DNA from 3 places in the Branchiibius hedensis genome. Region 2 is predicted to be linked to each of the others. Evidence: predicted binding sites of a transcription regulator. Region 2 holds the regulator's gene; each other region holds the start of a gene.
What was found. Region 2 encodes LexA, which represses DNA repair genes until DNA is damaged. Its sites were predicted from a motif close to TCGAACANNTGTTCGA; they were not measured.
Positions count from the first base shown of each region.

Region 1: DR843_RS04700 (SAV_6107 family HEPN domain-containing protein) is a predicted target of LexA. The motif match lies at 999-1,014, and genes of this name have one in related genera.
Region 3: DR843_RS12855 (HNH endonuclease signature motif containing protein) is a predicted target of LexA. The motif match lies at 924-939, and genes of this name have one in related genera.

Region 1 is NZ_UESZ01000001.1:947,857-950,119, reverse strand. Features, by position in the region: gene DR843_RS04705 (DUF3040 domain-containing protein) at 1-376, opposite strand, end outside; gene DR843_RS04700 (SAV_6107 family HEPN domain-containing protein) at 507-974, opposite strand; gene DR843_RS04695 (methylenetetrahydrofolate reductase) at 1,096-2,019, opposite strand; gene DR843_RS04690 (polyprenyl synthetase family protein) at 2,102-2,263, shown strand, end outside.
Region 2 is NZ_UESZ01000001.1:796,558-798,820, forward strand. Features, by position in the region: gene DR843_RS03955 (NAD-dependent protein deacetylase) at 1-823, shown strand, start outside; gene lexA (transcriptional repressor LexA) at 827-1,567, opposite strand; gene DR843_RS03965 (peptidoglycan-binding protein) at 1,888-2,263, shown strand, end outside.
Region 3 is NZ_UESZ01000001.1:2,652,862-2,655,124, forward strand. Features, by position in the region: gene DR843_RS12845 (hypothetical protein) at 1-495, shown strand, start outside; gene DR843_RS12850 (hypothetical protein) at 508-804, opposite strand; gene DR843_RS12855 (HNH endonuclease signature motif containing protein) at 971-2,263, shown strand, end outside.

The DNA of each region.
Region 1 (2,263 bases), 150 kb from region 2:
GCTCTTCGAGCCGCTGCATGAACCCTTCAGACCCGGGATTCTTCGTCCGACCGAAGCGTCGTTTCGTGGATCCGGTCGTCCGCTGCGCCGTGCCGTCCACCGCTTCGAGACTCTGGCGGGTCGGGGTCAGCGCGTAGGCACCGCCCGCGACCATCACCACAAAACCGATGGCACCCAGCCACACCAGTTGTGAGGCCACACCGAGCACCACCAGACCGACTCCGACCAGCAGCACCAGAGCACCTAGCAACAAGCGTCGACGCTGGCGCAGCCGATGCGGAACGGCCGCCATGCTGGAAACGAACTTCGGGTCCTCGGCGTAGAGCGCACGCTCCATCTGGTCGAGCAACCGTTGCTCGTGATCGGAGAGCGGCACCGTGACCTCCCATGAATTAACTTCGCCCGGCGGAACGGGCGATGACGCAGTTACTTCTAACTACTGAAAAGGATATGTCGCGCACCTTGAATCCGGTAGCCATACCGACCTACTTGTGTGCCAACCTCGCTCAGCACACCACCGGCCGCAGCAGTGGCGGCGTCGAAGTCACCGGGGGCAGACCGAGGCGGGCGGTCACATCGTCGAGGAACAACCCGACCTGACGCACCAGGTCATCGGCCTCCCGCGCACTGACCTGCGCCGAGCCGCGCTCGACCGCCGCGCGGCGACGAGCGGTCGCGGCAAAGAACTGGCACCACTCAGCCAACTCCGGAGCCACCAGCGGGACGATGTCCCACACGCTGCGCAGCCGGGTACGCCGCGCCGGCAAAGGCCGGGCGGCGAGAATGGCGGCCGCGGCACGCAGCGCCGCCAGATGTGCCGTGGCGAAGCGGTCGGCGGCGCTGGTGGCGTTCCCGGCGGCCAGCAGACCGATCCGGCAGCGATCCAACAAGTCCCCGACCTGCGGATCGGTCACCGGCGCTGGCACCGGGCGCGGGGCGGTCGTGCGGGTGGGACGCGAAACGGTTGCGGTCATCACGGCTCCTGACGGCGGACGTTCCCGAACGTTTGTTCGAGATGCCAGCCACGGTAGCCGTGGGGTCCGACAGCCTCCGGTCTACCGGCGAACGCCCAGGTCAGCGGCCTGATGAGCGCCGTCAGGACGCGGCAGAGATCTCCGCAGGCTGGCCCAGGTTGCTCACGACTTCGAGACTGGCCGTCGAGCGGTTCATCGTGATGAAGTGCACACCGGGTGCGCCTTCGGCGAGCAACCGCTGCGCGTGTTCGGTGCACACCGCGATCCCCTCCGCGCGCACCGCGTCCGGATCGTCCCGGACCGCTTCGAGCCGGTCAAGAACCGCCTGGGCCAGCGGCTGACCGTTCAGTTTCGTCATGCGCTGCAGCTGTCCGTACGCCGTGACTGGCAACAGCCCCGGCACGATCTGGAAGTCCGGTCGTCGGGCCGCGACGTCATCTCGCAACCGCAGGTACGTGTCGACGTCGGTGACCATCTGGGTGATCGCGAAGTCAGCTCCGGCGTCCGCCTTGCGCACAAGCACCTCCACGTCCGCGGCCAACGATGCCGACTCCGGGTGCCGGTCGGGGAAGGCTCCGACGCCAACGGTGAAGTCGCCCAGGCCACGCACGAGTTCCACCAACTGGTCAGCGTGGTCCAGGCCACCGGGGTGCGGCGTCCAGGGTGTGCCCAGACCCCCGGCCGGATCCCCACGGACGGCCAGCACGTTGCGGATCCCGGCGTCGGCGTACGCCCCGATCACTGAACGCAGGTCGGCGACGCTTGTCCCGACGCAGGTCAGGTGAGCCATCGTCGTCAGCGTCGTACGGGATTCGATCTGTCCGGTGATGCGCACGGTGCGGTCACGGGTGCTACCACCCGCGCCGTACGTCACGGACACGAAAGAAGCCACCGGCTCGACCCGGCGGATGGATTCCCACAGCACCGCTTCGGCACCGTCGTCCTTCGGCGGGAAGAACTCGAAGCTGAAGGACGGCTCGGCGCGACGAAGCAGGTGCGGTATCAGCGGTCGCGCCGAGGTCGCGGCGGATCGATCGGCGGGCATGGCGGAAGTCTACGGATCGTTGTGGTGTCCACGGTTCCACCCGCGATTGGTGAGACGCTGCCCGGCTTGCGAGAATGGCTGCGTGGCCGACGCACTGGAAGCCCGCGACCTTCGCGCTCGCGTGCAAAACACCCTGGATTCCTTTCGGATCCAGGAGCAGGACGTGCTGGCCCCTCTCGGGGAACCCGCCACGGCCCTGCTCGACGCGGTTTTCTCGCTGCTGCAGGGCGGCAAGCGGTTGCGT
Region 2 (2,263 bases):
AGCGATTGCGAGCGCGGTAGCGGCCGGCGGGGTGACCGTCCTGTCGGGTGCGGGCCTGTCGACCGAGTCCGGAATCCCGGACTACCGCACGGCAGCGGGGGAACGACGCATCCAGCCGATGACAGCGGCTGAGTTGTTGGCGACTCCGCAGGCGCGGCAACGGTATTGGGCCCGCTCCTACGTGGGGTGGCCACGCTTCGCCGCAGCGCGACCGAACGTCGGACATGAAGCGGTCACCCAACTGCAACGCGCGGGCCTGGTCGGCACGGTCATCACCCAGAATGTCGATGGCCTGCACCAACGAGCAGGCGCCCGCGATGTCGTCGAGTTGCACGGAAACCTCGACCGGGTCGTGTGTATGGCCTGCGGTCAGCGCTTCCCGCGGGAACTCATCGACGCCTGTTTCGAGGTCCTGAACCCGGGTTTCGACCGATCCGCCGACGCCGCCTTGCGACCCGACGGTGATGTGGCACTGGATGACGAGGAGGTGCGCGCCTTCAAGGTCGCGCATTGCGCTGCGTGTGGTTCGGACCTGCTCAAACCCGACGTGGTGATGTTCGGCGAGTCGGTGCCGCGCCCGCTGGTGCAGGACTGCTTCGAGGCCGTCGAAAACTCCCGTTCCCTCCTGGTTCTTGGCTCCTCACTTGCCGTGATGTCCGGGTACCGCTTCGTCCGGCGGGCCGCCGCCCTGGGTATCCCGGTGCTGGCGATCACGCATGGTTGGACCCGCGGCGACGCCGAACTCACCGCCAAACTCGACGCACCGTTGGGCCCTTCGCTGGTCGAGTTGGTGAAGGCCGTTGGCGACCCGATCAACGCCTGAGCGTCAGATCCGCCGCAGGACCGCCGTCACCTTGCCCAGGATCGTCGCGTCCGTGCCGTCGATCGGCGAGTACTGCTCGTTGTGTGGCAGCAACCACACCTTGTCGGCGGTGCGCTTGAACGTCTTGACCGTGGCTTCGCTGTCCAGCATCGCTGCCACGATGTCACCGTTGTCGGCGGTCTGCTGTTGACGGACCACGACCCAGTCCCCGTCGCAGATCGCGGCGTCGACCATGGAGTCGCCGACGACCTTCAGCAGGAACAAGTCCCCTTCGCCGACCAACTGCTTGGGCAGCGGGAAGACGTCTTCGACAAGCTGCTCGGCGAGGATCGGGCCACCAGCAGCGATCCGGCCCACCACGGGGACGTACGACGCGGCGGGGCGTTCGTCGCCGACTCCCGTCTCGTCGTACGCAGTGCCGTCTGTTGTGTCGTCTGAGGCGGTCCGTGCGCCGTCCGCCGCCGCCTTGCGCCGCCGTTTGCCCGGGGCGTCATCGAGCGGAAGAACCTCGATGGCGCGGGGCAGATTCGGGTCCCGGCGGATGTAGCCGAGTCGCTCGAGCATGGACAACTGGTGGGCCACTGAACTAGGGCTGGTCAAGCCGACCGCCTCACCGATCTCCCGCAGACTCGGCGGATACCCGCGCCGCTGGACCGAACTGCGGATCACTTCAAGCACCTTGCGCTGCCGCGTCGTCAGCCCGCGGCCGTCGCGTCGCTCCGGCATCTCGTGGATCTTGCCCATCAGGTCCGTCTCCCTATCTGCGAAACCCGCCGAATGACGCGGCGAGCGATGTTGTCGGTGGTCGCTGGTGTGCTGTGTCCATGAAGACAACGGCCGTGGGATTCAGGCTAGGGCGTTCGCACACGAGTTCCAAACATGTGTACGACGCGTGTCGCCGGGACAGTGGTGCCGAAATGGTCAACGAACCCACGATCGAACCTTGCCTGTCTTCGAACAAGCGTGCTATACATCGTATCGAAGTGAAATCGAACGCCTGTTCGATTTCCACAGGTGTCACTGGTTCACCCGCAGGTCGAACCGCACCGTGTCAGGAGGAAGCCATGAGCGCAGTCCCCGTTCTCGTCCCCGTCGCCCGTCCCGCGCGCCGTCCCGACCTTCGACTGGTTCCGGATCTGCCGGCGTCGCCGACCGGCGTCGCGCGGCCCGCCGCTCACCTGCGGCTGACCCGGCGCGGCTACCTGGCCATCGGCGTGATTGTCGTGGCCGTGACCGTTGCCTGCGGCATGCTCATCGCGCACGCCGTTGCCCCCGCCCCCACGGGGCCCAGCTCGGTGGTCGTGCAGTCGGGTCAGACACTGTCTGAGGTTGCGCACCACGCGCTGCCGCAGTTGCCGGTGCAGGAGGCGGTCGTGCGCGTCCAGCTGGCCAACGACCTCAACTCGCTCCAGGTCAGCGCGGGTCAGACGTTGCTGATCC
Region 3 (2,263 bases), 1.9 Mb from region 2:
CGGTTGGTTCGTGTCGAGCGCTCATTGAAGTTCGCAGAAGATCTACCAGGATTCATCGTCGCCGTCGGAGACAATTGGGCCGTCATCCAAAACATCAGAGACGGCGGCTACTTCGACGGCTATTCCGCCTTCCGGATCAAAGATGTCGTGCGCATCAAGCGACGCAAGGGGTTCGAGCAGGACTACTCGCGCGGATTGCCCACCTGGCCACCTCGAGCGCCGTCGCCGCTGGCGCTGGACAACGTTGCATCCGTCCTACGCTCGATGGCCGCCGCGGCCCAGCTGGTCAGCATCGAGCAGGAGGAACGGCTTAGCGCGCAATGGATAGGCACCCTCGTGCGGTCCGACGCCGACATAACCTGGTTACACGAAGTTCGTCCGGACGCGACCTGGCACGAGGAACCTCTTGGCTACAAAAGTAAGTGGATCACGTTGATAACGATCGGCTCGGGTTATCAGGAAGCCCTGGCCGCCGTTGCAGGATCACGGTCGTGACGGCAGCCGACGTTATGTGTCCGCGACAAGGTATGTGACGCCAGCCGCGACGGCAGTCACCGCAAGCACCGACGGCCACGCCCCCAGCTTTTTGGCCAGTGGGTGGGAGCCGCCGAAAGCCGTCAGGTAGAGCGCGCTCAGTGCCGCAGTCGTCGGAATGCCCTTACGCGACAGCCATTCTCGTCCAGCGGCAACGCCAGCGGCAGCGAGGACTACACCGCCGAGGGGACGTACGCCGGTCGCCCGGGCCACGCCATACCCTCCGATGAGTCCGGCAGCGACGACAGGTGCGGTGGGGAAGGAAGCCATGTCTCCACGCTAGGCGATGGCTGCTGAGCGTGATCTGTGGATAGCGCACCGGACCGCTGAGTTGTCCACACAACCGGATTCGCCCATGGCGGGTGTCAGTGGTGGTCAGTAATTTGATCTCGTACAGACGTTCGGGGGTCCGGCAACCTGGGGAGGTGGCGCTGGCGTGAAGACTATTGAATCCGTTGATGCGGTAGCGGTGTCGGCTGCTCCCTCGGCCGACGCTACGCTCGCCGGCCTGGTGACTGAGTTGCACTCTGCGCTAGACCGGTTGATCGCGTTTGGCGAGTGGGAACAGGTCTCGCAGACCAGTGCTTTGGCTGCGTCGGGCCGGTTGGGGTCGGCGAAGGCACGGATCGAGTCGGCAATGGTGAACGCGGCCGATCGGGTGCGGGCGGTGACCACTGCCGCGGGTGGCTCGCCCGGTGCGGTGGGGTCGATGCTCGCCGGGCAGTTCGGTGGGGACCGCCGGGAGGGCAACGCCCTGCTCTACCTGGGCAAGCAGTTGGCCGATGCGCCGGCGACCAGCGACTCTCTGGCTGCCGGGCGGGTGTCCAAAGAGCAGGCCCGGGTGATCGCCCGTGGGTTGGCGGCGTTGCCGCCGTCGGTGTCGGAGGCGGACCGCACGCGGGCCGAGCGGGAATTGCTCGCGGCGGCTCCGAAGATGCCGTTGCCGGACCTGTCGCGGCGTGCGACCCGGATGCGGGAGGCGTTCGAGTCGGTGCACGACGCGGATGCGCACGAGAACGACCAACTGGTTGCCCAGGAGCAGTCGGCGTGGGAGCAGTCGGCGTTCTGGATGAAGGAGTTCAAGCCGGGTTTGTTCAAGGGCGGATTCCTGCTGCCGGAGGTGCAGGCGCAGATGCTGCAGGCGGCGGTGGAGGCGATCAGCGCCCCGCGGCGGTTCCACTTGATGGACGCAGGACCGCCCGGGAGTTCCGAGCAGACCACGCCGCGACCACCGGACTGGGCCGCAGTGGATGTCGGCGCCGCGCCTGGCGCCGCTCCCGTGGCCGGCTGGGCGCCCACCCTGGCCCAGGTCGAGGCCGACCTCGACGCGGCGGACGCCGCCGAGGCGGGCGGTCTTCCGCTGGACAAGCAGCATCGGGAGGGCCGGGCACTGGCTCAGCTGTGCGAACACCTACCGACCGACAAACTGCCGGGTGCCGGTGGTGTCTCGGCGATCCTGACGGTCAACTTCGATTTCGAGACCCTGGCCCAGGGCGTCCGGGCGGCGACGTTGTCGACCGGCAGCCGGATGAGCGCCGGTGAGGTACGGCGACTGGCGTGCAACGCCGGGCTGATCCCGCAAGTCTTCGACGGGGCGTCCGTCCCACTCGATCTTGGGCGATCCAAACGCACGTTCACGATCCATCAACGGCGAGCGATCGAGAACCGTGACGGTGGCTGCGCGATGCCCGGCTGCGATCGGCCACCGGGCTGGTGTGAAGGGCACCAC